DNA from 3 places in the Levilactobacillus suantsaii genome. Region 2 is predicted to be linked to each of the others. Evidence: predicted binding sites of a transcription regulator. Region 2 holds the regulator's gene; each other region holds the start of a gene.
The links. Region 2 encodes HrcA, which represses chaperone genes, less so after heat shock. Its sites were predicted from a motif close to TTAGCACTCNNNNNNNNNGAGTGCTAA; they were not measured.
Positions count from the first base shown of each region.

Region 1: a site for HrcA is predicted at 2,424-2,450, ahead of groES (co-chaperone GroES). Genes of this name have one in related genera too.
Region 3: a site for HrcA is predicted at 2,994-3,020, ahead of H3M12_RS07415 (ATP-dependent Clp protease ATP-binding subunit). Genes of this name have one in related genera too.

Region 1 is NZ_CP059603.1:1,350,797-1,360,970, reverse strand. Features, by position in the region: gene H3M12_RS06275 (APC family permease) at 1-87, opposite strand, end outside; gene groL (chaperonin GroEL) at 403-2,028, opposite strand; gene groES (co-chaperone GroES) at 2,092-2,376, opposite strand; gene H3M12_RS06260 (redox-sensing transcriptional repressor Rex) at 2,681-3,322, opposite strand; gene H3M12_RS06255 (ABC-F family ATP-binding cassette domain-containing protein) at 3,716-5,677, shown strand; gene tsaD (tRNA (adenosine(37)-N6)-threonylcarbamoyltransferase complex transferase subunit TsaD) at 5,752-6,795, opposite strand; gene rimI (ribosomal protein S18-alanine N-acetyltransferase) at 6,834-7,436, opposite strand; gene tsaB (tRNA (adenosine(37)-N6)-threonylcarbamoyltransferase complex dimerization subunit type 1 TsaB) at 7,420-8,142, opposite strand; gene H3M12_RS06235 (acyl-[acyl-carrier-protein] thioesterase) at 8,343-9,083, opposite strand; gene rsmI (16S rRNA (cytidine(1402)-2'-O)-methyltransferase) at 9,073-9,969, opposite strand; gene H3M12_RS06225 (DNA replication initiation control protein YabA) at 9,986-10,174, opposite strand, start outside.
Region 2 is NZ_CP059603.1:1,861,422-1,871,595, reverse strand. Features, by position in the region: gene dnaJ (molecular chaperone DnaJ) at 1-341, opposite strand, end outside; gene dnaK (molecular chaperone DnaK) at 469-2,349, opposite strand; gene grpE (nucleotide exchange factor GrpE) at 2,399-3,010, opposite strand; gene hrcA (heat-inducible transcriptional repressor HrcA) at 3,032-4,069, opposite strand; gene ribF (riboflavin biosynthesis protein RibF) at 4,232-5,185, opposite strand; gene truB (tRNA pseudouridine(55) synthase TruB) at 5,212-6,132, opposite strand; gene rbfA (30S ribosome-binding factor RbfA) at 6,282-6,638, opposite strand; gene infB (translation initiation factor IF-2) at 6,658-9,036, opposite strand; gene H3M12_RS08640 (L7Ae/L30e/S12e/Gadd45 family ribosomal protein) at 9,081-9,386, opposite strand; gene rnpM (RNase P modulator RnpM) at 9,379-9,675, opposite strand; gene nusA (transcription termination factor NusA) at 9,704-10,174, opposite strand, start outside.
Region 3 is NZ_CP059603.1:1,606,503-1,616,676, forward strand. Features, by position in the region: gene H3M12_RS07410 (MucBP domain-containing protein) at 1-419, opposite strand, end outside; gene H3M12_RS07415 (ATP-dependent Clp protease ATP-binding subunit) at 574-2,814, opposite strand; gene H3M12_RS07420 (hypothetical protein) at 3,106-3,306, shown strand; gene H3M12_RS07425 (phosphocarrier protein HPr) at 3,579-3,845, shown strand; gene ptsP (phosphoenolpyruvate--protein phosphotransferase) at 3,845-5,578, shown strand; gene H3M12_RS07435 (glycosyltransferase family 4 protein) at 5,786-6,964, shown strand; gene H3M12_RS07440 (glycosyltransferase family 4 protein) at 6,977-7,999, shown strand; gene H3M12_RS07445 (lysylphosphatidylglycerol synthase transmembrane domain-containing protein) at 8,004-9,038, shown strand; gene H3M12_RS07450 (YkuJ family protein) at 9,114-9,350, shown strand; gene H3M12_RS07455 (LTA synthase family protein) at 9,489-10,174, shown strand, end outside.

The DNA of each region.
Region 1 (10,174 bases), 510 kb from region 2:
AGCTTTAAACTTAGTTAGCGCCTGGCCGCCTTCGTCCATGGTTTTGAGGGGTTTCCCAATTAAAACCCGCTTTAAATAATGCCACATGACTATTTACTCCTTATCTCCACGAAATAATGATTGAAACCCCGGCCAGAGACCGGAAAACACCACTCGCTTTTGCGAATGCAAACGTCATTCTACTACATCTAGGTCCACATTACCACAATTCTTCGCATTAACAACCCGCAATTTTACCGCCCCGAAGCCCCTCGCCGCCACCCGCTGCTTTCACTCCTAGGTACTCGTTGCCCGTCAACTTGTTTACCGGCTTAGCGATCCACCCATTTATCGGCGCCACCGCACACAAAAAAGCCCGGACCGAGGTCCAGGCTTGATAACACATTACTAATTTAATTGAGCTTACATCATACCGCCCATGCCGGGTTGTGCGGCTGGAGCAGCAGGTGCTGGGTTCTTTTCTGGCTTGTCCGCAACCACCGCTTCGGTCGTCAGCAACAAGGCAGAAACAGAAGCAGCGTTTTGCAGGGCAGAACGGGTGACCTTGGTTGGGTCGGTAATGCCGGCAGCAACCATGTCTTCGTACTTACCGTTGGCGGCGTTGTAACCAATACCTGGCTTTTCGCCCTTTAAGTGTTCAACGACAACGGAGCCTTCAACACCAGCGTTTTGCGCGATTTGGCGAACGGGTTCTTCCAGAGCGCGGAGCACGATGTTGACCCCCGTCTGTTCGTCGCCTTCAGCTTCAACGGCGGCGACATCCTTGATGACGTTGATCAAGGAAGTCCCCCCACCAGCAACGAAGCCTTCTTCAACGGCGGCACGGGTCGCGTTCAAGGCGTCTTCAATCCGGTACTTGCGTTCCTTCAATTCGGTTTCAGTAGCAGCACCGACCCGAACGACAGCAACCCCACCGGCTAACTTCGCCAAACGTTCCTTCAGCTTGTCACGGTCGAAATCAGAAGTCGTGTCAGCGATTTGACCCTTGATTTCATCAACCCGAGCGGAGATTTGGTCCTTAGAACCAGAACCTTCAACAATCGTGGTGTTGTCCTTCGTGACGTTGACCTTTTGAGCTTGGCCTAATTGATCGATGGTCGTGTCCTTTAAGTTCAGGCCTAAGTCATCGGTGATGACAGTCCCACCAGTCAGAACGGCGATGTCTTGGAGTTGAGCCTTCCGGCGGTCACCAAAGCCAGGGGCCTTAACAGCAACCACGTTGAAGGTTCCGCGCATCTTGTTCAAGACCAACGTTGGCAAAGCTTCACCAGTGATGTCATCGGCGATGATCAACAGGGAACGGCTTTGTTCAACGACGGATTGTAATAATGGTAAGATGTCTTGGATGTTCCCAATCTTCTTATCCGTGATTAAGATGTATGGGTTGTCCAGGTTAGCTTCCATCTTGTCGTTGTCGGTGACCATGTATTGAGACATGTAGCCACGGTCGAATTGCATCCCTTCAACCACGTCCAGGCTGGTTTCAACCCCACGGGATTCTTCAATGGTGATGACCCCATCGTTACCAACCTTTTCCATGGCGTCAGCAATCAAGGAACCAGTTTCCTTGCTGGCAGAAGAAATCGAGGCGATTTGGGCGATGTCGTCCTTGGTCTTCACATCGTGAGACATCTTGTGCAGGCCCTTAACGGCAGCGGCCGTTGCCTTTTCGATCCCGCGACGGATGCCAACTGGGTTGGCACCGGCCGTGACGTTCTTCATGCCTTCGTTAACGATGGCTTGGGTCAAAACCGTGGCCGTCGTAGTCCCGTCACCAGCGATATCGTTGGTCTTGGAAGCAACTTCGGAAACCAGCTTAGCGCCCATGTTTTCAAAGTGGTCGTCTAATTCGATGGCCTTAGCGATGGTAACCCCATCGTTCGTGATGGTCGGGTTACCGTAACTTTGTTCCAGCACCACGTTGCGACCCTTAGGCCCTAAGGTGGTCTTGACCGTGTCAACTAACTTGTCGACACCGGTTAACATTGCGCTACGTGCATCTTCAGAAAATTTCAATTCTTTAGCCATTATTCTCGTTCACCTCATATAGATTTTTTTAAATGAATTTTTAAATCAATCGTGGGGAAAGTCTTAGTCGATAACCGCAACTAAGTCCTTTTCGTGTAAAACAAGGTAAGTCTGGTCTTGGTACTTAACTTCCGTACCCGCATACTTATCGAATAAAACCTTGTCGCCAACTTTGACGCTTGGCGCAACCTTATCGCCATTGTCTAACACCCGGCCGTCGCCGACTGCGACAACGTTAGCCGTTTGCGGCTTTTCTTGCGCGTTACTTGCTAACACAATGCCGCCAACCGTTTCTTCTTGCTCTTCTGGTTGGTCTAAAATGACGCGGTCTCCTAATGGTTTTAACACTTGAATCCCTCCAATGAACTTACTATTAACATTAGTTTTTAGCACTGTTAGCACTTGACTAACATAAGTGCTAATCACAGTTTCTAATATATGAGTTTTCGTTTTAAAAATCAAGGAATTTAGCAAACTTTCTAAGGCGGCCCAACCAGTTGCACCCAATAACACCGTGTCGCCCCGGGCTTCTCGCCATTAGCGTACCAAAAAGGCGCTGGGACCGTGGTCCCAGCGCCATTCTCACCAATTCATCCTGCCTCTAGCATTTAAGGGGCGCAATTAGTCAGTTAAACGTGACGTTTTAAAGCCCTTAGGCTTCCTTTTGGTTGTAGTGTTCCAAAAAGTAGATCAGGGTCTGCAGTTCGTTGGTCAAGTCCACGTTTTGCACCCGAACGCCCTTCGGCACCGTAATCCGCAGTGGCGTGAAGTTCAAGATTCCTTTGATGCCACCCGCCACAGCTTCATTCGTCACTTCTTGGGCGACATCGGAAGGAATGGTCAAGATAGCGACCTGAATTTGCTGTTCCTCGAGTTGCGTCCGCAAATCAGACATCGGGTAAATCGGGACCCCACTTTGAATGGTGTTCGCAATTTCTTCATTGATATCAAACGCCGCACTGATCCGGACGTTACTGTCCTGGTGAAAGTTAAAGTTCAAGAGGGCGTGGCCCAAATTCCCGACCCCGATCAAGGCGACACTAGTCAGTCGGTCTTGGTTCAAGATCTTGCGGAAAAACTTAATCAAACTCTCGACGTCGTATCCGTAACCACGTTTCCCTAACGCTCCAAAGTAGGAAAAGTCCCGCCGAATCGTGGCGGAATCCACCTTTACTGCCTCGGAAAGTTCCGTGGACGAAACCCGCGTCTTATCCGCGTCCAAAAGAATATTCAAGTAGCGATAGTAAATCGGCAACCGTTTCGCCGTCGCGCGTGGAATTTTTTGTTCTGTCAAAGCATGTTACCTCCTAATCAATTCTTGCCGGTCATCGCTTGATAAGATTTCGTCACGATAACTTACAAACCTAACTTATAGTCTAATTGTGAAACCTGATTTCCTATAGATTATAGCATATCAGCCCATCTTGTGAAAGAATTTGCAAATATTTTTCAAATTCCTTCACAATCTGCATTTGTGCATAACGAGCCTAATTATTTCACAAGCCCGCCCAAAACGCAATTTTATTTCTCATATTTCTCACAAACTAGTTTACGGGGCAAAATTGTAGCGGTCGCTTCTACCCGTTGCTTCCCTCCATTCCCCCCTAGACAATATTTCGGCTTAACTGCACAATATGCTAAAATGAAGGTTATTAATGAAAGTCATACCGAAAAGGAGGTTGGTTTTGTGATTCTCTTACAAGTCCAACAAGTGTCCCGGCGGTTTGGCGCTACCGTGCTGTTTCACGACGTGACTCTCGACGTCAGTGACCACGGCCGGGTAGCGCTCGTCGGACGCAACGGGGCTGGTAAATCCACCCTAATTAAAATGATTGCCGGGGAAACCACCCCCGATGACGGTCAAATCACCCGCAAACGCGGATTGACCGTTGGCTACCAGGCGCAAAACGCCGGGTTAAACTCTACTAAAACTGTTTGGAATGAAATGTTAACCGTCTTCGCCAAGTTACGGGCGATGGAACAAAAAATGCACGACCTGGAAGGCCAAATGAGTGACCCCCAGGTCATTGCTGACGCCGACCAATTGCAGCAGATCACCAAGACCTACGATCAATTGCAACAGGACTTCAGTGACCAAAATGGATACGGCTACCAAGCCGAGATTCGGGGCGTACTCCACGGGTTCGAATTCAACGAAGACTACTATGATAAACCTGTCAGCGAGCTTTCCGGGGGACAACGGACCCAATTGGCCTTAGCCAAGCGCCTACTGGAAAAACCGGACCTCTTGATCTTAGACGAACCCACGAACCACCTCGACGTCGAAACTTTGACCTGGCTAGAAGGCTATTTACAAAGTTACCCCGGCGCCCTACTCGTCGTCTCCCATGACCGGTACTTCCTGGACCACGTGGCAACTGAAGTCTATGACATGTCCCGTGGCAGTCTCAGCCATTATCAAGGTAACTACTCGCACTTTATCGACGAGAAAGCTCAGCGACTCCAGCAAGCCTGGAAGGAATACGACAAGCAACAGACCGAAATCTCCAAGCTCGAAGACTTCGTTAACCGTAACATCGTGCGGGCCTCGACTACCAAGCGGGCCCAGGCCCGGCGCAAACAATTGGAAAAGATGGACCGCTTAGACCGGCCCGAGGGTGACGAAAAGGTCGCGCGTTTCTCCTTTCGTCCCCACCGCCAAAGTGGCAACGTTGTCCTCGACGTGGTCAACGCTGCCGTCGGATACGATGGCCACACCCTATCTTCGCCCATTAACTTGGACATCAAGAAACATCAAGCTATCGCCATCGTGGGGCCCAACGGGGTCGGTAAATCGACACTGCTTAAGACCATCTTAGGCAAGCTACCGGCGTTAAAGGGCCAGATCATTTTTGGCACCGGCGTAGACACCGGCTATTACGACCAAGACCAGGCTAACCTGCATGATAAGAAGACGGTACTTCACGAGCTTTGGGACGACCACCCAACCACGCCGGAGGGCGATATCCGCTCGATTCTGGGCAGTTTCCTGTTTACCGGCTCCGATGTGGACAAGACCGTTCACAGCCTCAGTGGGGGCGAAAAGGCCCGACTTTTGTTAACTAAGCTGGCCCTACGTCACGATAACTTCTTGATGCTTGATGAACCGACCAACCACTTGGATATCGATAGCCGTGAAGTTTTGGAAAACGCCTTAAACGACTTCGATGGGACCATCCTGTTCGTCTCCCATGACCGGTACTTCATCAACCAAATCGCCACGCAGGTAATCGAGTTAAGCCCTAACGGGACGACCCGCTATCTGGGCAACTACGATTACTATGTCTCCAAGAAGGCCGAACAAGATGCCTATGCGGCAAAGGAAGCCGCTGAAGCGGAGGCCGCCCACCCGACCGTCACGGCACCCAAGCAGACGCAGGTCGACTACCAACAACAAAAGGACCGCCAGAAAGCCAAACGCAAGCTTTCCCGGCAGGTCCAAGCCTTAGAAGACCAACTCGGAGACCTAGAAAAAGAGAAGACCCAAATCGAAGAAACTATGAGCCAACCAGAGTCTTTCAACGATGCCGATAAGCTGGCGGATCTTCAGCAACAGCTCGATGTCGTAACTACCAAGCTCGACCAGACCGAAGATGACTGGACCAACAAAAGCCTTGCCTTGGAAGATTTTGACGATGCAACTGATTAATTGACCTATCCTAAATATCCAAAAGGACGCGGAGAATTCTCCGCGTCCTTTTTCAATCAGGTATTCAATTCATGTTACTTCACCGCATCAGCAATCCAGTCGAATTCTAAGCTCGGGTCGGCATTTAGCGTGGCATCCGCAAAAACGCCATGGCGGTAGGCCACGTTGGCAAAGGCACCGATCATCGCAGCATTATCGCCACACAATTTGAGCGGCGCTTTGAGTAAATGCGTGCCGGCAACGTTGGCCAGGTCACGGTCCAAGCGTTCCCGCAAGCCGAGGTTAGCCGCCACCCCACCAGCTAAGATGAGCTGGTGGACCGGGTAATCGTGCAACGCGCGCAACGTCTTTTCAGCCAAAACGTCCACGACGGCTTGTTGGAAACTGGCCGCCAGGTCGTGCTTGTTAAGCGTGTCACCGACCTGGTCCGCGTGGTGAGTGGTGTTGATAAAGGCACTCTTCAACCCGCTAAAGCTAAAGTCGAAGTTGTCGTCGGTCTCCATCGCCCGCGGGAAGTGGAAGGTATCGTGACCCTGGTGGGCCCATTGATCAACTGTTTTGCCGGCTGGGTAGTTCACCCCCATGACCCGGCCAATCTTATCGTAAGCTTCACCGGCCGCATCGTCACGGGTCTCGCCAATGATTTCAAATTCATTTTCGGCGGGCATGTAGACCAGCTCAGTGTGACCCCCAGAAACCAGTAAGGCCATCGCCGGAAATTCGATGGGTTCCACGTACCGGGCCGCATAAATGTGCCCCGCCATGTGGTTGACCGGAATCAGCGGTAGTTTGTGGGCAAACGCCACGGTCTTGGCCGCAGTGACCCCAATCAACAACGCGCCGACCAACCCGGGACCGTACGTTACGGCCACGGCATCGAGGTCGTCGTAAGTCACGTTAGCCTCTTGTAAGGCGTCCTTGATGCACAAGGTCACCTCTTCGATATGGTGGCGACTAGCCACTTCGGGTACGACGCCCCCAAACCGTTGGTGACTCTTGATTTGGGTGGCAACAATGTTGGAGAGAATCCGGTGACCGTCTTCAACGACCGCCACACTGGTTTCATCACAACTCGATTCAAACGCTAGAATTAAATTTCGCTTATCCGTTGGACTCACTCCTTTTGATTATCAATCCCCACTAACTTGAGCAGTCGTCACTGTTCTTCCAAGTTTTCCGTCGTGGCGAGTGGCTTGTCCAAAGTCAACACCATATCCACGGCGTCCTCGTGATCACCGAAGTAGTAACCGCGCTTGATGCCGGTTTGGTGGAAGTTTAAATGATGATAGAGATGTTGGGCCTGTTGGTTCGAGATGCGAACTTCTAGGCTCACGGTCTTATAGTTCAATTGTTGGGCTTTATCGATCATGATATTCAGCAGGAAACGGCCGAGGCCCTTCCCTTGAAAGTCAGGTAAGACGGCAATGTTCGTGATATGGGCGTCTTGCGTCCGGTCATCAAAGGTACAACCGATGAACGCCAATAATTGGTCATTCTTACGTACGACCAAGTAAAGCCGATCACGTTCACGGCGGAGTTCATTGGCAAAAGCCGTCGAATCCCACGGGGCCTTCCCCGCGTACACGGCCCGTTCGATTTCAATCATTTCTGGAATATCGGTAAAGAGCGCCTTGGCGACAAAATAAGTCGCGCCCTTAACCTCGACTTGATGGTTTTTAACCCCCAACGTCTCCTCTCGAATGATTTCCCGATGCGTCCCAAAGACATTTTTATACCAGACTTTAAATTTTTTCAACATAGGATTGGTTAAACTCTTTTGGGTGGTTTGCGCGCCAGTCAGCTTCTGCCTGCGTCAGCCGTAAATAGTTAGGGACGAACCGATCAACATCGGTGACTGGGTCTAGGTGCTGACCTAGTAACCCAATTGTAGCAACTTGCGGCAGATTCAGCCAGCCATTGACCGCGGGTGTCGCGGCCGAAATCGTGGTGTGAATCTGGTCGCTAAAGTGGTCGGCATCGCCTAAGAACCAGATGGGTTCGGCGTACTCTTTAACGGCCGCTAAGAAATCGGTGATGCTAGTGTGCGCGTCAGCAATCACCGGTTGTGGCCCGTTTGCCGTGATCCGGTACAGCCCCGCAAAAACGTTTTGGTTGCGGGCATCGAACATCGGCGCTACCAACGCATTCATGACCGGCACGTTGGCGGCCAACGTGGCTAAGCTGGATACCGCCACTAAGTCGATATTCAACGTAGCTGCCAAGGTCTTAGCCGTAGTCACGGCGATTCGAATCCCAGTATAGGATCCGGGTCCAGCAGCCACCACGACCCGGTCTAAATCACCAGGCGTTAAGTCCGCCATGGCCAGTAACCGTTCAATCTCCGGCAAGAGGTACTCCGCGTGCTTTTGGTGGACCGTCACCGTAATGGTCGCTAATACCGTGTCATCATCTAACACGGCCACACTTAAGGGCCGGTTGGACGTATCAATTGCTAAAACTTTCATGCTTGTCAGGTCCCCCTCGACGAAATTCGCGCAACCAGATAACAAGAGCGGTGCGCCAGAATCGCTACACCGCTCCGTTCACCCGTTGGGCGTGATTGGTTTTCTGTCCGCGCAATCAGACGGTCTTACGATTTATCCAGTTTACTATACTACCACAAAATCGTCCCGACAACACCCTTTGGCAGAAACGGTACGCAAACTTAACGCGCCTGCCAACTCACCGTTGCAATCGCAGCGATAGTGCTACCCACTTTAATCTGGTGCTGGGTAGTCGTGGCGTCTGCTTGGACGGCCGCACTGATGACTTCGTGCCCGTATTGGACCTCATTTTCAAAACGAATCTGCACGTCTACTGGTCGGTGCGTCCGTAAGAAGTCCGCGGACAACGTATCGAACAACCAGTCGAAATAGTGGGCATTATTGACGTGACCGTTATTGTCGATATCAAAGTAACGGACCCGGTACGGTTTCGTCACTTGCGTCTTGGTCGTGTCCAACCGTTGCGGCCGGGGTAACCGGGGTAAACGCTTGACTTCTTCACTCTGGTACGGCGCCATCAATTCCGCGGGAATCGTGGCAATCTTGCGGGTCGCGTAACTCATGGTGACCCAGATTGAGTCGCCATATACCAAGGTGTCCCCGTTTTCCGCGAGTAACCAGTACTCGCGGTAGGCAAAGTAGCGGTTATACGACGTGGCGCGTGTCTTTAAGGTCACCCGCTCACCGATGTGGGGCAAGCGCGTTAATTGTAAGTGGTACTGGGTGACCACCCAACCGACACCTAAGCCGTGAATCATGTCGGCGAACATCCCTAATTCGATGTTCTGGTCATCAGAGACCAGGACGAATAAGTCAATCAGCGTCGCCACGGTCAACTGACCGGTCTCGTCGGCCTCATAATAAACAATCCGGTGGGGTTCTGTATATGCCTTAGCGCTCATCCGTTGATTCCTCCTGATTTAAATGATGATAAATGCGATAAACTTCTTGTTTCTTGAGGTGCCGTAAATTGGCGACCTCTTTAATCGCGGCGTTGGGACGTTCACCCGCCGCAATCAGGCGGTCAACTTGAACCGGAATTGGTTCACTCAAATCAATCGTATCTTCTTCCGTGGTCGGGTCCGGATTACCTCCGACCAAAACGACGAATTCCCCGCGCACGGTGTCGGTAGCGGCCCATTCGGCCAGCTCCCCTAAGGTGCCACGGAGAAATTCTTCGTACCGTTTCGTCAGCTCCCGGCACAACACGGCGGGCCGGTCCGCCCCAAAGCCACCAGCGAGGTTTGCTAGCGTCTTCTTCAACCGGTGCGGGGCTTCATAAAAAATCAACGTTTCCGGGCGTTGCGACAGCGCCGCGACTTCGGCCTTTTGGTCCTTGGGCTTGCGGTCCAAGAAGCCATAAAAGTAAAATGGCTGGGGCGCTAACCCGGAGGCAATCAAGGCGGTCAAGCCGGCATTGGCTCCCGGTAATGGAACTACCGGAATCTGGGCTTGGGCACAAGCCACGACCAGTTCGTGACCGGGGTCACTAATGGAGGGCATCCCCGCATCACTGACCTGGGCGATTTGGGCGCCCGCTTGGAGCTTGGCCAATAACTGCGGAATCCGTTCCTGCGTGTTATGCTCGTGAAAACTAAGTTGCTTAGTCGTAATCTCAAAGTGATTTAAGAGCTTTTGCGTGTTGCGCGTATCTTCGGCGGCAATCAGATCAACGTCCTTGAGGGTTTTAACGGCCCGAAACGTCATGTCATCGAGGTTGCCGATGGGTGTAGGCACCAGGTACAGCCGGCCGATCGTCTCGGATTGAAAACTACGTAGTCGTTGCATCGTTTCTAAATTCCTCCTATTGATCACGATAAATAACTTCTAAACAAAAGGCGCACTCTTCGTCTTGTTTCCGCCGCGTGCCGTAGAATTCCCGGCACACGTGAAACCCCTCTTCGTAGAGTTTTTCCAGAACCTGCCGGGACTTCGACAACCCCTGCTGGGTGGTTTCCGGGGCTTCTGGCAAGGTGCGCTGGAGCTCCTGCAG
Region 2 (10,174 bases):
TTCCGGCGACCGCCACCCCCAAAGAATTGGTTGAAGATGTCGTCGAAACCGCCACCGCCGAAGCCACCGCCACCAAAACCGCCAGCTTGGCCGCCGCCAAAGCCGCCGAAGCCGCCTTGTGCACCGTCTGCTGATCCATATTGGTCGTAGTTTTGCCGTTTTTGCTGGTCCCCTAATACATCGTAGGCTTCCTGCACTTCCTTAAACTTCTCCGCCGCATCCGGGGCCTTATTCAGGTCCGGGTGGTACTTCTTCGATAGTTTCCGGTAGGCCTTTTTGATTTCATCTTGACTGGCGTCCTTAGCGACGCCCAGTACACCGTATAAGTCCTTTTGCGCCATCGTTTTCCTCCCAATCGAATTCCGATATTAAAAAGCTACTAGTAAGAATAGCATACCTCGAAACAAAAAGCCAAAGCCCTGCGGACTCTGACTTTTTGCCCTAACTTATTGGCCAAGTTGGGTCGGCTTACTTCTTGTTATCGTCGTCGTGAACTTCATGGAAGTCCCCGTCAACGGTCCCGTCGTCCTTACCACCTTGGTTGGCATCGCCGTTAGTGCCTTGCGCACCGGCATCACCAGCCGTACCCTTAGCGTCGCCTTGGGCGTTTTGAGCTTGTTGGTATAACTTGACGGATAGATCCTGGACAATCTTAGTCAAATCATCCTTCTTGGTCTTCATGTCATCGAGGTTGTTCGCTTCTTGGGCCTTCTTTAAGGCATCACGAGCGTCTTGGGCCTTCTTGATTTCGTCATCGGAAACCTTACCCTTAACGTCCTTCAACGTCTTATCGGTCTGGAAGAGTAACTGGTCGACTTCGTTCTTGGTGTCGACTTCTTCCTTACGCTTCTTGTCGGCCGCTTCGTTTTCCTTAGCTTCCTTCATCATCTTTTCGACTTCGTCATCGGACAAGCCATCGGAACTCTTGATGGTAATCTTTTGTTCCTTGTTGGTTCCCGTATCCTTCGCCGAAACGTTCACAATCCCGTTCTTATCGATATCGAACGTGACTTGGATTTGAGGAACTCCCCGTGGGGCAGCTGGAATATCAGTCAGTTGGAAGTTACCCAACGTCTTGTTATCTGCCGCCATTGGCCGTTCACCTTGTAAGACGTGGATATCCACGGCTGGTTGGTTGTCGGCCGCCGTTGAGAAGACTTGTGACTTGCTGGTTGGGATGGTCGTGTTCCGGTCGATCAACTTAGTGAAGACACCACCCATGGTTTCAATCCCTAAGGAAAGTGGCGTGACATCCAAGAGGACAACGTCCTTAACGTCACCGGTGATGACCCCACCTTGGACCGCAGCCCCTAAGGCCACGGCTTCATCAGGGTTGATGGAGTGACTTGGTTCCTTACCCGTCCACTTTTGAACGGCTTCTTGAACGGCTGGAATCCGGGTGGACCCACCGTTTAAGATGACCACGTCAACGTCGGAAGCCTGTAAGTCGGCATCCTTCAAGGCGTTTTCGACTGGGACCCGCGTCTTTTCAACTAAGTCGGCCGTTAATTCGTTGAACTTAGCCCGAGTCAAGGACTTTTCCAAGTGCAGTGGGCCATTCTCGCCAGCGGAAATAAATGGCAAGCTGATTTGCGCTTCCGTAACTCCGGAGAGATCCTTCTTCGCCTTTTCAGCCGCGTCCTTCAACCGTTGTAAAGCCATCTTGTCCTTGGATAAGTCAATGCTATTGTCGTCCTTGAAGCCGGCAATTAACCAGTCCATGATCTTTTGGTCGAAGTCGTCCCCACCTAAGTGAGTATCCCCGTTAGTGGAGAGCACGTCGAAGACGCCATCCCCCAGATCCAAGATGGACACATCAAAGGTCCCACCACCAAGATCATAAACCATGATCTTTTCGTCTTTGTCTTGCTTATCCAAACCGTAAGCCAAAGCCGCAGCGGTTGGTTCGTTGATGATCCGTTTAACGTCTAAGCCAGCGATCTTCCCGGCATCCTTAGTGGCTTGCCGTTGGGCATCGTTGAAGTAGGCAGGGACCGTGATGACGGCCTGGCTGACCGTATCACCAATGTAGTCTTCCGCAAAGGACTTCAAGTGTTGCAAGATCATCGCGGAGATTTGTTCTGGCGTGTAATCCTTACCGTCAACGGTGACCTTGTAGCCAGATTCGCCCATGTGGCTCTTGATGGATGAAATGGTGTTCGGGTTGGTGATGGCTTGGCGCTTAGCCACTTCCCCAACTTGAGTTTCGCCGTCTTTAAACGCAACAACGGATGGCGTCGTCCGGGAGCCTTCCTTGTTCGCGATAATCTTTGGTGCGTTACCTTCTAGAACGGCAACGGCGGAGTTCGTCGTCCCCAAGTCAATTCCAATAATTTTGTTGCTTGCCATCAAAAATTCCCTCTTTTACTGTTAGATTTTTAAAGTTATTGCGCAACGTTTATTGTGCCACGACGACCATAGCCGGTCGTAACACCCGGTCCTTTAACTGATAGCCCTTTTGGAGGACCTGGACCACCGTTTCAGCCGGTTGGTCATCGCTGGCCGGCACCGTCTGGACGGCTTGGTGCAAGGTCGGGTCAAATTTCTGCCCCAGCGCTGCTACTTCAGTCACGTGATTGCGCTTCAGGGCATCTTCCAAGTGATCGTAGGTCATCTGAACACCCTTCTTCAGCCCCTGAGCCGCTTCGTCGGTCGCTTTCACAGCCAACGCGCGTTCGAGGTTGTCAATCACTGGTAAGACGTCCTTAGCCAATTGCTGGCCATCATACTTGATCAGTGTTGCCTGCTCCTTTTCAAAGCGAGTTTGCATATTTTGAATCTCAGCTTCAGCTCTGAGGTACTTGTCCTCCATATCAGCCGCCTTTTTTTGCTCGGCGGCTAGCTGAGTTGCCTGTGGATCAGGCTTCTTAGCGGCTTTTGCCGTTGCTTGTGCATCAGCAGTGGCCTGCTTAGCCTTGTCAGTCGGTGCCGCTGATTGCGATTGGTCCTCAGCCGACGTCGGTTGCTTTGGTTGTTGATCTTCAGCAGATGTTGGTTGCTTATCAGCCACGATAGAACCCCTTCCTTTCCGTTACTCATCATAGTGTCGGTAGTAATCCAGCAATTTCTTGGCGAGCTCCTCGCGGAAAGCCCCCAGCAGACCGATCATCCGCGAATATGGCATCCGCGTCGGCCCTAAAATCGCAATCATGCCCCGACCATGTTGGTTAACATCGTAAGTTGCGGTAATCAGACTATAATACCGCAAAGCATCGTTGGTCATTTCGTTACCGATCTGTACGGAAATGTTATCCCGCGGTTGTCCCAAAACGTCGGCGATGTCGTCGGTCTTATCAATCAACGAATATAACGCCTTGAGCGAATCCACATCGCTGTCCTGGGAGAAGTTCAATAGATTCAATCGGCCACCCACGTAGAAACGCTCCTGCGCCGCCCGGGTCAACACATCGCCAAAGATGTCCAAGAACCCTTGCGGACTTTGCAGATAATGCGTAATCTTCGCGGGAATGTCGGTCTGCAGTTTTTGTAACACTGCCGGGAGCGTCAAACCAACCAACTGGTCGTTGATCAACCGGACGACCGCCTCTAATTGTTCTCCGGTCACCGCTTCAGTAACATCAAACGTTTGATTCTCCACGTCGCCACTATCAGTGACCAAAATCGCCATAATCTGACGGTGACCCAACGGCACTAGCCGAAAGCCACTCAACCGGCTGTCTTTCAGCTCCGGTTTCAACGTAAACGCCGTGTAGCTGGTCAGATTCGATAGAATCGTCGCCGATTGCGAAATGATCTCATCGATCTTGTGAAAATCACCGCCAAGTGACGACTGAATCATGTTTAAGTCATTCGGCCGCAACGGGTCTGGCTTAACCAAGTGATCCACGTAATAGCGATAACCCTCCACCGATGGGATCCGGCCCGAAGACGAATGGGTCTTGCGAATCAGGCCCAATTCCTCTAGCGCCGCCATTTCATTACGAATCGTGGCCGAACTGACGTGAATGGGTAACTGCTTAGCTAGTGCCTTGGATCCCACCGGAACACCACTGTTGGTGAAATCACGGACAACGGCCCGCAAAATCATCATCTGTCTTTCTGACAGCATCACAATCACCCCTTTTTTAGCACTCACAATTTCAAGTGCTAAGACACATATACAATGTAGCAAACTCGCGTTTTTAAGTCAAGAAATCCAACAAGAAATTTAGCAATCTCTTTCGTTAAGTGCTAATTTACGGATTTTTTCCTTCCCAGTACGGTCTGCCGCCTAGTTCTGCTGACCGTGTTGGGCGAAGTAATCCCGGGTGTGGGCTTCGTCTCGCTGCAACTGTGCCACTAACCCTTCGGCACCGTCAAACTTGATTTCCCCCCGCAAGCGATGGTACCACTCGATAGCCACGGACTCACCATAAAGGTTGCCCTGAAAATCTAAGAGGTTCATCTCCACGGTGATCGGCCGGTCGTCACCAAAGGTTACGTTCCGTCCAACTGAGACCATCCCCGGGTACCAAATGGCCCCCACCTTTAAACGGGCGGTGTAGATGCCAATTCCGGGCAGCCACTCGTCTTCGGGAGCCAACACATTCGCCGTGGGGTACCCGATGGTTCGTCCCCGGGCTTCCCCGTGGACGACCAACCCGGTCGTACGGTAAGTATAGCCTAATAAGTCATTGACCGCATCGATATCGCCGTCGCCCATAGCCTGACGAATCCGGGTCGAGCTGACTTTCCCTGTTGCAAGAGTCATTTCGGGAACCGTCTCCACACTAAAACGCCCCTGAGCGTAATCGCTCAAGTTCGCCATCGTCGCGACGTCTTTTTTGCCGTAGGTGTGATCGAAACCCGCCACCGCGACCACCGTGTGAAACGGCACCAAATAGTGGTCAACAAATTCTTGGGGCGTCTGGGCGGCAAATTCACCCGTGTAGTTAACCCAAAAGACCCGGTCAACGCCCAGCCGTTCCAGCTGTTGGAGCTTACGTTTCTCGGGGCTCAAATACTTACGGTCATCGGCTGTCATTGGCCGGTAAACCAACGCGGGATGGTGGTCGTAGGTCAAAACTGCGAGTTTCACCCCGCGTTGTTGGGCCAAGGCCTTGGCTCGCTTGATCACGGCTTGATGCCCCCGGTGGACCCCATCAAAAAAGCCCATGGCTAAAACGACAGGATCTGCCGGAATTTTCTGCGGATCCAAAGGATGATGTATGCGAATAACTTCCATAACCGGCTGTTCTCTCCTTAATGTGCTTAATTCACCGCAAACATTTTGAGCGGTTTATACTGTTGCTTCTCATCTGACCACTGGTACAGACACTTGGTCTCATTTTCGTAGGTCAAAGCCAACACGGGGACCTTAGTTGGGGTTGCTTGGGCCACTTCTTGCGCGCTTAAGAAGACCCCATTTTTGACCAGTTGCCACAGCTTGGCCGACAACGCCACGTGGGGGTAAGCCCGCAACGCGTAATCGATGGGCCGTAAAATGCTGGCGAGGTCATCGGCTTCAACGGCCGCGGCAACCTGGTCTAACGTGACGGCTTGATCGAGCGTAAATCCGCCACTTTTCAGCCGGGTCAAGGTCGCCATCACGGCCGGTACCCCTAATTTACGACCGAGATCGACCGCGAGGGTCCGGACGTAAGTCCCTTTCGAACACCCAATTTCAAAAGCAATCGTCTGGGTTCCCGTGCTGGCGTCAAAGTCGCCGGCACCCGTCAGGGTAAAGTAATCCACCGTGACGGTTCTGGTGGGCCGTTCGACCGTTTCCCCGGCCCGGGCGTACTCGTACAATCGCCGCCCGTGAACCTTCACCGCCGAGTACATCGGCGGGGTCTGCTGGATGGTGCCCGTCAAGGTTTGGGCCGCTTCAGCCACCGCTGCGGCTGTAAACGGCGTGCTTAGTGGTTGACGCGCCACCTCGTCACCGTCCAAATCTTCAGTCGTAGTGGCAACGCCTAACGTCACCTTACCCCGGTAAACTTTGCCGGATGCCATAAGGTACGGCACGACCTTAGTGGCCGTCCCGACACAAATGGGTAAGACCCCATCAACGTTGGGATCCAGCGTACCGCTGTGACCCACGCGTTTGGTTTGTAAAATGTGGCGTAGTTTGGCCACACAGTCGAAGCTAGTCATGCCCCGTTCCTTGTGCAGGGGGATAATTCCGTTCATGAATGGGCCTCCGTTTCTCAAAAAAAAGGCCGGGGACAAAATTCCCCCGGCCCTTGCTTGCATTGCGTTTACATTTTGCGTCTCATTCTCGGGCCGTTGGGAAGCACGCAACTTGGTCACGTGTCGTCCCGTCAGCTCAGCTACGGTCGTTACTCGTGATCTTGACGGTGCAAATCGTTCAAGAGTTCGTCGATGCGACTCCCGTATTGTACAGACTTATCCCGTTCAAAGAAGAGTTCGGGCGTCTTGTAGATACTCAACCGGGACCCCAATTCGGAGCGAATCAGCCCCGTCGCCTTTTTCAGGCCCTGGGCGGTCTTCTCCGCCGACGATGCCTTGTCCGACAAGATACTGTAGTAAACGGTCGCCTCCTGCAGGTCACCCGTGACTTCGACACCCGTCACGGTCACGCCTTCCACGCGCGGATCACGCACCCGTTTGAGGAGAATATCCGTGACCTCGCGTTGTATCTCTTGTTCTAAGCGACCAACTCGATATTGTGCCATTGCGTTGTGCCTCCGTTCGTTATTTAACCGGAACTTCCTTCATGACGTACGCTTCGATCACGTCGTCCACTTTGATGTCGTTGTAGTTTTCAATCGTTAACCCGAGTTCATAACCCTGCTTAACTTCCTTCACGTCATCCTTAAAGCGTTTCAGACTGCCCAGCTTACCTTCGTAGACCACGACGTTATCACGAATCAAGCGGACATCACTGTCGGCCGTAATCTTACCATCAGTGACCATCCCACCGGCAATCGTCCCCACTTTAGAAGCGTGGTAGATTTGCCGAATTTCGACTTGACCAATCACTTGTTCTTCGTAGGTCGGTTCCAGCATCCCCTTCATCGCCGCTTCGATCTCATCGATGGCGTTGTAGATGACGTTGTGCAAGCGGATGTCGACCTTGTCGCTATCGGCTTGGGACCGTGCTTGTGGCGTTGGCCGCACGTTGAACCCGATAATGATGGCGTTCGACGCTTCAGCCAGCGTCACGTCACTTTCGTTGATGGCCCCAACGGCGGAGTGAATGATGTTGACCCGCACGCCAGAAACGTCAATCTTTTGCAAACTGCCCACTAAGGCCTCGACAGATCCTTGGACGTCGGCCTTGATGATGACGTCGACTTCCTTCATTTCGCCTTCCTTTAAGGAATCGAACAGGTTGTCCAACGTGACGTGGTTGGTGTTTTGGCGTTCCTTGACCAAGGCTTCCTTGGCCCGTTCTTCACCAGCAGCCCGCGCCGTTTTTTCGTCGTCGAAGACCACGAACCGGTCCCCGGCTTCGGGCACGTCGCTCAACCCCGTAATCTCAACCGGCGTCGATGGAACTGCCGCCTTGATGGCGCGGCCCCGCTCGTTGGTCATCGTCCGGACCCGGCCAAAGGTATTGCCGACCACAATTGGGTCGCCAACGTGTAAGGTCCCTTGTTGAACCAGTAAGGTCGCTACAGACCCTTTTCCTTGATCCAACCGGGCTTCAATCACAGAACCGGCCCCATTTTGTTCTGGGTTAGCCTTTAATTCCATGACTTCGGACTGCAGTAAAATCATGTCCAACAATTCATCGATGTTCTTGCCGAACTTCGCGGAAATGTTGACGAAGATGGTGTCGCCACCCCAGTCTTCAGGAATCAATTCGTATTCCGTCAATTGTTCCATGACGTGGTTCGGGTTGGCCCCCGGCTTATCGATCTTGTTGACCGCCACGATGATTGGCGTTCCCGCCGCCTTCGCGTGGTGAATGGCTTCGATAGTCTGCGGCATGACCCCATCATCAGCAGCGACCACCAAAATGGTGATGTCGGTGATTTCGGCACCGCGGGCCCGCATTTCAGTAAAGGCCGCGTGTCCTGGGGTATCCAAGAACGTGATCAGCTTATCGTTGTAGTGGACCTGATAAGCCCCGATATCTTGCGTGATCCCACCGGCTTCACCCGCCGTGATGTGCGAGTGCCGTAAGTGGTCCAACAAGGTCGTCTTCCCGTGGTCAACGTGGCCCATGATGGTCACAACTGGGGCCCGAGTTTCTTGATGGTCCTTGTTGGCCATCTCGGCATCAAAGGCCTTGTCGATATCGGAAACGTCGACTTGGACCTTTTCCTTGGCTTCGATGCCGTAGTCTTCGGCCAAAATCTCAATGGTATCCTTATCCAGAGATTGGTTCTGGTTGACCATCACACCCAGCATAAAGAGCTTCTTGACGATTTCGGCTGATGACCGGTGTAACAGCTTCGCTAAGTCTTGGGCATTCATGCCATCGCTATAGAGTAAGACTTCTGGTAAGGCCTTGTTCTTCCGCTCTGGTGCACCCTTGTGGTGGTTCACATCTTTAATCCGTTGGTTCTTCTTGTAACGATTATTATTGTTATTGCGGCGCCGATTATTCCGGTTGTTACGGTTATTGCGTCCGCCCCGGCTATTACGCCGGCCATTATTATTTGTATTATTATTCAAGCTTCCACCAAATCTGCCGGTCCCGGAGTTAGACGTCCCATGATGCTGTCCGGTCTGGCTATTATTATTTTTATTATTGTGTTGTGCATGATGCTGTTGCTGCCCCGTTGTCGCTTGGGACCGCTGTGTTGCGGCAGTCTTCGTCGTTTTTCGGGGAGCTTGGGACTGATGGCGGTCGGTCGCATGATGCGCCGACTGCTGCGCTGCGTGTTGTTGCGCATGAGCGTGGCCCTGTCGATGACCAGTGGTGTGCGCCGGTTTAGCGGGACGACTCGTTTTGGCTTGTGATTGGGGTTGCACAGCAGCCCGTAATTGACGTTCTTCGTTCTCGCCGAGCGTTGACATATGGTTCTTGACCGCGAAGCCTTTTTCCTCAGCCGTTGCGATCAATTTTTTACTGGAGACATTAAGTTCTTTTGCAAGTTCATAAATGCGCTTTTTCCCCATATCATCACTCTCCTTAATAAATTCGATCACGAGAACGTCAATGGTTAGTCAGCAAGTAATTGTTGTAACTTCCGGACGAATCCCGGATCGGTAATAGCAATGACCGTCCGCGCCGACCCAATCGCCGTGCTCAGTTGGTCTTTCGTAAAGGTCTCGTTTAACGCTACCTCATAGCTTGCCGCCTTATCGCGGAACTGTTTTTGGCTACTACTGCCGGCATCACTGGCCAGTAAGACCAGTTTAGCTGACCCGTTGCGAATCGCCGCGAGGACGAACGTTTCACCGGTAATGAGTTTTCCCGCTCGCCGGACGAGGCCTAATAATTGTAACGCACGTTGGGCATTAGTCATGGTCGAATAATTCCCGCCGTGCCTGTTGGTGATCCACGTAGGCAATCAAGTCATCGTAGAACTGGTCGTCGATCTTCACGCCAAAAACGTGGTCAAACGTCCGCTCTTTCTTGGCTTTTTTGGCGACGTCGACGTTCAAACTAATGTAAGCCCCCCGGCCGGATTGCTTCCCAGTCGGGTCCAAACTAACTTCTTGGGCTTGGTTACGCACCACGCGAACCAATTGTTTCTTCGGTGCCATCTCTCCGGTGACGATATCTTTACGCATCGGAATCTTTCGTTGTTTCATGGCTCCAAAACCTCCTTTAAGCTAGGGCCTAGTTGGCCGCGTCGTCATCCTGATCAGTAGTTGCATCATTCGTCGTTGCGGTATCGTCCGCCGCATCGTCGGTAGTTGCCGCAGAATCGGCACCGTCAGTCGCATCCGTTGTCGAAGCAGCCGACGTAACGTCCTCATCCGTTGCCGACGCATCATCAGTCGCGTCGTCGACCGGGGCATCCGTAGCAGAATCATCCGCCGGCGTCGTCTCCGCGTCAGCGTTTTGTTCAGCTTCCATTATAGCAGATGCTTCAGATTCTGATTTAATATCGATCTTATAACCGGTCAACTTGGCGGCCAACCGGGCATTTTGCCCCCGCTTACCGATGGCTAAGGATAACTGATAATCCGGCACAACGACTTCACAAGCCCGTTCGTTATTCGGGTCAAAGATGACGTCCAAGACTTCAGCCGGATTCAACGCATTGGCGATGAACTTAGCTTCGTCATCGGTCCATTCCACGATGTC
Region 3 (10,174 bases), 250 kb from region 2:
TGGTAGACCAAGACCGGGTACCCCCATTGCCGTTGGTAGGTCAACGTCATCAACCCGTATTCACTTAAAAAAGTCTGAGTGAAGCCCGTCATCTTGGCTAACGTGTAGCCGGGAATGGTGGGGGTGGTCAGGTGAACGGCGGTGCCGCGTTGTCCCGTAAGGACTAACGCTGGTTGGAGTGGCCGGTTCTGAGAATCGACGATACGGACGACCAGGGTGGCATTGGGCTGTTCGTGGGTGGTCACCGGATTCACTGCCACGGGCGGAACGGTTGGCTGCGGCGTTGGCGTTAATTGCTGGGTCGGTCGTTGGGGTTGAAATGGCCGGTCCACCGGGGTTGCTTGCCGTGGTGGGACCGTGGTGGGGCGGTGCGAACGGGTCGGTGTTAAGAGCCGTCGTAACCAATTAAAGAAAGCCATTTCCCATTCACCTCCAAAAGTAAGTCTGCCCAGTGTCTGTCGTGGTGCCTTTAAAATACAGTATACCGCATCTAATCGGGACCTGCAGGGGGGAATTCACTTAGAACCTAAAAACGGGCGCACCGCGATTGGCAGCGCTCCCGTTTAGAGTCGTTTATTTGGTCGTATCCGTGTCGTCCGCTGAAGTCGAATCAGTGTCATCATCGTCGGCGGCAGTTAAGGTAATCTTGCCGTCCGTGATTTTGGCCGTCAGGTTCTTTACACCGGCGTGGTCCAGGTAGAAGTCCGCAATGCGGTCTTCGATTTCTTCCTGGATGACCCGCCGTAATGGCCGCGCCCCCATGGCGGGGTTGTAGCCCTCCGTGACCAGTTTTTCTTCGACTGGTTCCGTAACGTGTACGTGTAGGCCTTGGTCGGCTAACATCTGGTTGACGTCATCGATCATCAGGTCGACGATCTGCATCAAGTTATCCTTCGACAATGCGTTGAACTCGATGATGTCATCGAACCGGTTGATGAATTCAGGCCGGAAGTAGTTGGTCAGACTGTCCAGAACGGAGTGGGTCTTTCCGGAGGCTTCGGCCCCGAACCCAACGCTGGCTTCCACGTCACCGGTCCCGGCGTTACTGGTCATGATGATCAGGGTATCCTTGAAGGACACCGTCCGGCCCTTGGAATCGGTCAAGCGCCCATCGTCCAGAATCTGTAAGAACATGTTCAAGACGTCTGGGTGAGCCTTTTCGATTTCATCCAGCAGGATCAACGTGTACGGGTGCCGCCGAACCTGTTCGGTCAGTTGTCCGGCTTCTTCGTAACCAACGTAGCCCGGTGGGGACCCAATCAGCTTAGAAATGGAATGGGGTTCCATGTATTCGGACATGTCGAAGCGAATCATCGCGTCTTGAGAACCAAAGAGTTCGTTGGCCAATTGCTTAGCCAGTTCCGTCTTGCCGACCCCGGTCGGGCCAACGAAGAGGAAGGACCCAATCGGCCGACCAGTCCCATTCAATCCGATTCGGTTCCGCCGAATAGCCCGGGCAACCTTATCGACCGCTTGGTTCTGGCCGATAATATGCTTTTCCAAGTCGGTGGCAAGGCTCTTCAACTGATGTTGTTCCTTCGCTTGGAGTTCGCCAACCGGGATATTGGTCTTTTCTTCGACGATTTGTTGCATGTCCTTTTCGGTCACGTCAGTTGCCGCTTGTTGGTCCGCGTTCGTGGCGTTTTCCTTCGACTTGTTGAGCTTTGTGACCTGGTCGCGGTAATAGGCGGCCTTTTCGTAGTCTTCCTGCTTCAATGCGGCTTGCTTTTGCTTTTCTGCACTGTCGATTTTTTCATCGATGGCGTGCGGGTCAGCCACGTTGATGGTCAGGTTCTTCCGCGACCCGGACTCATCGAGCAAGTCGATGGCCTTGTCGGGTAAGAAGCGATCTTGAATGTAGCGGTCGGATAACCGGACCGCCGCTTCAATCGCAGCGTCCGTGTAGTGGACGTGGTGGTAATCTTCATATTTCTTCTGGATTCCCTTAAGAATCTTTACGGCTTCGTCTGGACTCGGTTCATCGACCGTTACCGGTTGGAACCGCCGTGCCAAGGCTTGGTCTTTTTCGATGTCCCAGTATTCATTCAACGTCGTGGCACCGATCAGTTGGAAGTCACCCCGGGCTAACGCAGGCTTTAACACGTTACCCGCATCCATACCACCTTCGGCATTGCCGGCACCCATGATTTCGTGGATTTCGTCAATGAAGAGGATGATGTCCGGATTGGATTGAACTTCCTTCATTAATTGTTGCATCCGTTGTTCGAACTGACCCCGAATCCCGGTTCCTTGAACCAGCGATACGACGTCTAAACGGACAATCTGCTTGTTGGTTAGCTTTTGCGGTACGTTGCCTTCAACGATGCGCTCAGCTAGCCCTTCAACGACCGCCGTCTTCCCAACACCGGCTTCCCCGATTAACACGGGGTTGTTCTTAGTCCGCCGGTTCAGAATTTCGATGACTTGCGCCGTTTCCTTGTCCCGTCCGATAACGGGATCAATCTTGCCGTCTTTAGCCAACTGGGTGAGGTTCAAGCCATATTGACTGAGTAGGCCGCCCTTACCGTTGTTCCCTCGGTTACCCGCGGGTTGGGTCGGTCGTTGCCCACCAGTCTGCCGGTAATCGTTTTGGCTGGGATTACCGCCTTGCATGGCCCGGAAAATATCATCCAGGTTTCCAAAGCCGAATGGATCTTGTGCCATACGGCCACCTCCATTTCCAGAGTTATTGGTCTGCTGATCTTTGAGTAGTTGATAGCAATTTTGGCATAAATCAATCTGTTGCCGTTGCCCGTTCACACTCATATAAAGATGAATGGTCGCTTCGTTGCGGTGACAGTTTTGACATAGCATTTTGTCGTCTCCTTTCTGCCTTGGAGTAAGTGTGGAAGCAGTCCACACTGGTCATCCAAAAGGTTTGACCTTCTTTGACCATTAGCCACATTATACCGCCTCACACGGTGGGTGCAAGTAATTTGTCTCGCCCCCGGTAGCCCGGTCAAAAGGGCCCCTTTGAACTGAACGCCTTTATTTTAGCACTCTACCCACGAGAATGCTAAAAGTCACGTTCATTTTCAAAATAAATTTTTGACCTGCCTGGTATTTCAACGTAGAATAGTGGAAAGAAAAGGGGCGAATAGCGACATGGCACGGGATTTTACCGCATTAATGAATCAATTAAAAAACAAGGAACTCGATGAATTTGAAGTGGGCCCAGACGATTTTCAGGCCTTTCAACAGGCCTATATGGCGTTTGATACCCGTAAACGGGTGATTGGGCAGGCCCACAAGAACGGCAAACTAGTCTATCATTACGACCACGATGCCGGAAATCAGTCTGCATAAGGGGAACTAGTCGGTGTTTTGGGGCGAATCATGCTATAATTAGCTCTGGAACAAGTGAACGCCCGCAGGTTGCTGGGCCGGCGATACGGAATCGCTGGCCTGTGACAGCCCCGATGAAAGCGGTTAAGGTAACTTGTAATTTAACAGCAAGATTGATATTCTAAGAAGGTAGACATAACGTTTGTCATGGTTGTTTTGGTCAATGCGCAAGACCAAAGGACGCTATGCTCGTTAGAAAATCAACCTATAAGCTTAAAGGAGATCGATCAATTATGGAAAAACGCGAATTTCATATTACAGCAGAAACGGGTATTCATGCTCGTCCGGCAACTTTATTGGTACAATCAGCAAGCAAGTTCAACTCAGAAGTCAGCTTACAATACCAAGACAAGTCCGTTAACTTGAAGTCCATCATGGGTGTCATGTCCTTAGGGGTCGGCCAAAATGCCGAAATCACGATTACGGCTGATGGTGACGACGAAGCCGATGCCATGACGGCCGTTGCTGAAACCTTGAAAAAAGAGGGCCTATCTGACTAATGAGAACGATGCTCAAGGGAATTGCCGCGAGTGACGGCGTGGTGTGCGGCCAAGTCTATCGCCTGGTCGACCCCGATTTAACCGTCCACCGACGGGCAATCACTAATCTGGATAACGAAGTAAATCGATTCCATCAGGCCCTTGAAGCAGCTGTCTCTGATGTCGAGGCAATTAAAACTCGTGCGACTAAAAACCTGGGTACTGAGAGTGCCCAGGTTTTTAGTGCGCACATTGCGATGCTCAAGGACCCCGAATTGACCACCCGGGTGGACGCGCAGATTAGAGATCAGCAGCTCAATGCCGAGGTCGCTTTGGCCAACGTGGTGCAGGCCTACGAACATTCTTTTGCGGGGCTGACGGATAACCCGTATATGCAAGAACGCATCACGGACCTCCACGACGTGACCAAGCGCGTCACGGCCCATTTGTTACGGGTACCGTTACCGGACTTAGCCTTAGTCGACCATCCCGTAATCGTGGTGACCCACGACTTGATTCCGAGTGATACGGTCTCGGTCAACCCGCGGTATATCTTAGGGTTTATTACGGATCTCGGTGGCCGGACATCTCATTCGTCGATTCTGGCACGTTCGATGGCCTTACCCGCTGTGGTGGGGACCAAGACAGCAACGACACAACTGACCAACGGGGAAATGGTGATTCTAAACGGGACCCACGGACAGGTCATGGTTGACCCTGACGCGGATGAATTGGCCAAGGCCCGAACGACGATGCACCAACGGACCGTCAATCAAAAGCGACTCAATCGATTACGGCACCACGGGACCGTTAGCCAAGATGGTGTGGGCGTGACCTTAGCGGCTAACATTGGCACGGCGCAGGATCTTCCTAGTATCCTCAAGAACGGGGCCGAGGCCGTAGGACTGATGCGTACCGAATTCTTATACATGGATGCCGCTGAGTTGCCGAGTGAAGACGACCAGTTTGACGTTTATAAGCAGGTGCTCACGGCCTTAGCGCCGCGACCGGTGGTGATTCGCACCCTGGATATCGGAGGCGATAAGCCGTTACCGTACTTAAAACACAAGCCGGAGACGAACCCCTTCATGGGTGACCGGGCCATTCGGCAGAGTTTGACCCACCAAAACGTCTTTCGGAGCCAACTCCGGGCGCTGTTACGGGCGTCGGCGTTTGGCAACTTACGCATCATGTTTCCCATGATTGCGACGCTCGATGAGTTTCGGCAAGCTAAGGCAATTTACGACGACGAACGGTCAGCTTTGACCGTTGCCCAGGTACCAATGGGGCACGTGAAGATTGGCATGATGGTCGAAGTTCCGGCCGCGGCTTTACTGGCGGACCGATTTGCGCAAGAGGTCGACTTCATGAGTATCGGCACCAACGACCTGATTGGTTATACCATGGCCGCCGACCGGACGAACCAAGACGTGGCTTATCTCTATCAGCCGTATCACCCGGCCATTTTACGGTTAGTCAACCGGGTGATTACCGCGGGACATAGCGCCGGCATTCCGGTGGCTATGTGTGGTGAGATGGCGGGCGATCCCATCGCCGTGCCACTACTTTTGGGGATGGGTTTAGATGAATTCTCAATGGGAGCCGGGTCGATTTTAAAGACCCGTCGGCTGATCAGTCAGTTGAACGCCCATGACCTCCAGGCGTTGGTGGAGACCGCGTTGAATTCGGCCAGCACCAGTCAAGAAGTCATTACCATGGTCCAAGCTGCCGTCCCGGATTTATTGAAGAGCTGACGGTTAAGTTGTTTTCACTATTATAGAAGTAAAAGACGTTTGGTTCGGAATTCCCGAATCAGACGTTTTTTAAGTTTTCCCAGAGTTTGGTTAGAGTTTTAGCTGTGGTTTGCAATCAAGTAGGCAAACCCATATAATTGTGATGATTGTACAATACATGGCGTCAAGGACTTTTTTTAACAGAAAGAGAAACAAGGGGGATTGGCAATGAACATCGGCATATTTACGGATACCTATTTCCCTCAAGTGAGTGGGGTCGCAACGTCCATCAAGACGCTGCGCGATCAGTTAGAAAAACAGGGGCATCAGGTGTATATCTTTACGACGACCGATCCACACGTGGAACGCAACGTTTACGAACGCAACGTGTTTCGTTTTTCGAGTATTCCGTTCGTGTCGTTTACGGATCGTCGAATTGCCGTGCGGGGACTGTTTCAGGCCTACCAAATTGCAAAGGAATTAAACTTAGACATCGTCCACACCCAGACGGAATTTTCGATGGGGTGGATCGGGAAGTTCGTGGCCCGGAACCTAGAGATTCCGTGCCTCCATACTTACCACACCATGTATGAGGACTACTTACATTACGTGGCCAACGGGAAGATCTTAAAGCCCGTCCACGTCAAACAGGGGACGCTGGCCTTTTGCTACCACCTGACGGGCGTCGTGGCGCCCAGTGACCGGGTGCTGACCACGTTGAGTGATTACGGGGTTAAAGCCCCGATTCGGGTGATTCCCACGGGGGTCAACTTGCACCAGTACGAACAGCCGGATACCGCTAACTTGCGGCGTCAATTGGGCTTGGCACCGGATACGCCGGTCATTTTATCGTTAAGCCGTTTAGCCTATGAAAAGAACATCAAGGCAAGTATTGCGGCGATGCCGGCTATTTTGGCGCAGGTCCCCCGGGCTCAACTTTTGATTGTGGGGGATGGTCCGGCTAGAGCAGATTTGGAGCAACAGGTAAAAACGGCGGGGCTAACGGATCACGTCACTTTTACCGGTGAAATCGACAATGACCAGGTCTTTCGCTACTATCACCTGGCCAACGTCTTTTTGTCGTCATCAGATTCCGAGTCACAGGGGCTGACCTATATCGAGGCTATGGCGGCCGGGACCAAAATCGTGGTCATGACTAGTCCATACACCGATGAGTTGTTATCGAGTCCGACGCTGGGGGTTACGTTTACCACGGCGGCAGAAATGATCAAGCACGTGGTCTGGTACTTACAGCCGGAACATCAACAACCGGATCCGGATTTGCTGGCCCAAAAGTTGGCCGAGATTTCTGCGGATACCTTTGGCCAACGGATTATCAACTTTTACCGGGACGCACAAGTGAGTTACGAACAAGCCCACGAAGACAGTCCGGATTTCAGCGATTAGAGGAGTTATTGAATGCTAAAAATCAACATGTTTTCGGCTGCTGATTCCGTTAAGGGACAGGGGGTCGGGAGTGCGTACAACGAGCTGATGAACTTGTTGCACACCCGGTTGAACGGGGACTTTCAGGTGACCGTCAACCGTTATGGAAAGGTGGACCTGACGCACTACCACACGATTAATTTTTCTTACTACTTATCTACGTTTTTACCTGGTCGGGGACGTAAAATTGGCTACGTGCATTTTTTGCCAGAAACACTAGAGGGGAGCCTCAAGATTCCCCAGCCCTTTCGGGGGATTTTTTATAAATATGTGATTGCCTTTTACCGCCGGATGGAGCACATTGTAGTGGTCAATCCGACCTTTATTCCTAAATTAGTGGCGTATGGGATTCCCGCTACTAAGGTGACTTATATTCCCAATTTCGTGAGTCGCCAAGAGTTTTACCCGGTCGATGCGGCCCAAAAGCTGCAATTACGACAACAGTACGGTTACTCGGCAAAAAAGTTTACGGTGCTGGGAATTGGCCAGATTCAGGAACGTAAGGGGCTATTTGACTTCATTAAGCTTGCCAACCACCACCCAGAGTTGCAATTTATCTGGGCGGGGGGCTTTTCATTCGGTCGGATGACCGATGGTTACGCCGAATTGAAAAAGGTCGTCGACGATCCACCAGCTAATTTGAGCTTTCCGGGGATTGTTGATCGCGACAAGTTAGTCGATTACTATAATCTGGCCGACTTGTTCTTGCTCCCTTCCTTTAATGAGCTTTTCCCGATGTCGGTCTTAGAGGCCTTCAGTACGGGGACCCCGGTCATGCTGCGAGATTTGGAACTTTACCAGGCCATTATTGCGGGTGATTACCAACCAGCTAAGGACTACGCTGAGATGGATCAGGTCCTGACGACGTTACCGCACGATGCCGCAACGTTAGACCAACTCCACCAGCATAGTTTGGCGGCAGCAGACCATTATTCGGAAGCCCATTTGGCTGAGATTTGGCGCGACTTTTACCGGCAACAGGCAAAGAAGGGATAACGACATGACACGACGAAACAAGTGGGTTCTAACGTTGATGTTGCTGTTGGGGATTGCCATCTTTGCGTACTCGCTCCGGGATATCCGGTTTTCGGTGTTAGTCAACGACTTCGTGCACATCAATTTCTGGTGGTTCGGTGTGGCCGTGATCTGCATGCTCCTGTACCTCGGACTCGAGTCCGTCATCGTCAAAGTCTTCATTTCTGACCGGATCAAGGGGTTTTCCTTCAAGGATGCCCTCCGGATTCCACCGATTGAGCAACTCTTTAACGGTATTACGCCCTTTTCTTCCGGTGGGCAACCGGCACAGCTGATTGCGCTGATGCAAACCGGGGTCGATGCGGGGAAGGCCAGTTCGATTCTATTGATGAAGTTCGTGGTGTTCCAGTCAATGATCGTCATCAATTTTTTGATTGCCCTGGTCATCGGGTTCACCTACATTCAGGATAAATTGCACGCGTTAGCCTGGCTAGTGGTGTTTGGCTTCGTCATTCACTTGGCAGTTATCGTGGGGCTCCTGATGGTCATGTTCTGGCACGCTTTTACGAAACGGGCGGTCACCGTGATTTTGTACCCGGTTCACTGGTTTATGAAACGCGACCGCTTTGAACGCATGGCGGCCAAGATTGACCAAAAAATCGATTCGTTTTACGCTGAAAGTGTGCGGATTAGCGGGAAAGGGAAGTTGATGGCCAAGGTCTTTGTCATCACGTTCTTTCAATTACTTTTCTACTATTTAATTCCGTATTTCATCATGTTAGCGTTGGGCTACACCTCGGCGAACATCGTCATGGTCACCAGTCTGCACGTTTTGATCGTCATGGTGATTTCACTGTTCCCGATTCCCGGTGGCTCCGGGGGGGCAGAGTACAGCTTTGAGATGATTTTTAAAAGCTACATCGCCTCGAACAGTAAGTTGGTTTTAGCTATGATTTTATGGCGCTTATTGACTTACTACTTCGGCATGCTGACCGGTCTCATCGCAATGGCGGTTAAGCCAGACCGGGTGGTTGAAGAAAGTGACGACACAAATGCGTGAGTTTTTCGCATTATGACGTGTCATCTAGGCTTAAGTTTGGTAAAATCATAGTGAAGCTTAGAAAGGGGACCAATCATGGAAGAATCTCAACTGATTGGCATCATCAATCGTCTTAAGGCGATGCAAGAGGATGCTACCGACGAGCCGCAACCCCGTCGATTCGAAAAGGAAGGCGTTGAGCAGGCGACCGTTGTGTACAATGCTGCCGCCAACACCTATACGTTAACTGAGCATAATCCGGAGACGACCTTTGAGTTTGATAACATTGACTTAGTGGCTATCGAATTATTTGATTTACTGACGGATAACTAACAAAACTGTGGAAAACATGGTTTTGTTTTTTTTATAGGCTGAAAAGTTGAATTTTTTCAAAGGTTGCCCATAAAAATTGATTACCCAGCACTATCAGTTATACTGAAGTAATGTTAACTATTTTGTGGAGGCTGTCTCATGGCAAACTTTGTTAAACGACGAATGAGCTGGGTTAATACCCGAATGGGTTTCTTCCTGTTGATCATCGTTTTATTTTGGGTTAAGACGTACATCGCCTATCAAACCGAATTTACGCTGGGCGCCAAAGGAAGTGTGCAGCAGTTTTTACTGCTGATTAACCCCCTTCCAGCTGCTTTGCTGGTTTTTGGCATTGCTCTGTATTTTCGCGGCCGCTTGGCCTATTGGTTGATGCTGATTATTGACTTCCTGGAGTCAACGTGGATTTTTGCCAACGTTGTCTATTATCGGGAGTTTTCTGATTTTCTGTCGTTTGGAATCATGAAGGGTTCCAGCGACGTTCAAAATAATCTGGGGAAGAGTTTAGCCCAGATTACCCATCTGTATGATCTTTTTGTGTATCTGGACATCATCATTCTGATTGTGCTCTTGGTGGCACACGTGATTCGAATTGATCCACGACCGTTTAAACGGCGCTATGCACTTAGTATTACGGTGTTGTCGTTTGGATTGATGTTTGCGGAATTTGGGATGGCCAATGCGGACCGGTCAGGATTGTTGACCCGGACGTTTGATAACAACTATATCGTGAAGTACTTAGGGTTGAATGAGTACGCCGCGTTTAACGCTTATCAGACGCAAAAGGAAAGCGCTACGCGGGCCAGTGCTAATGCCAGTGACATGAA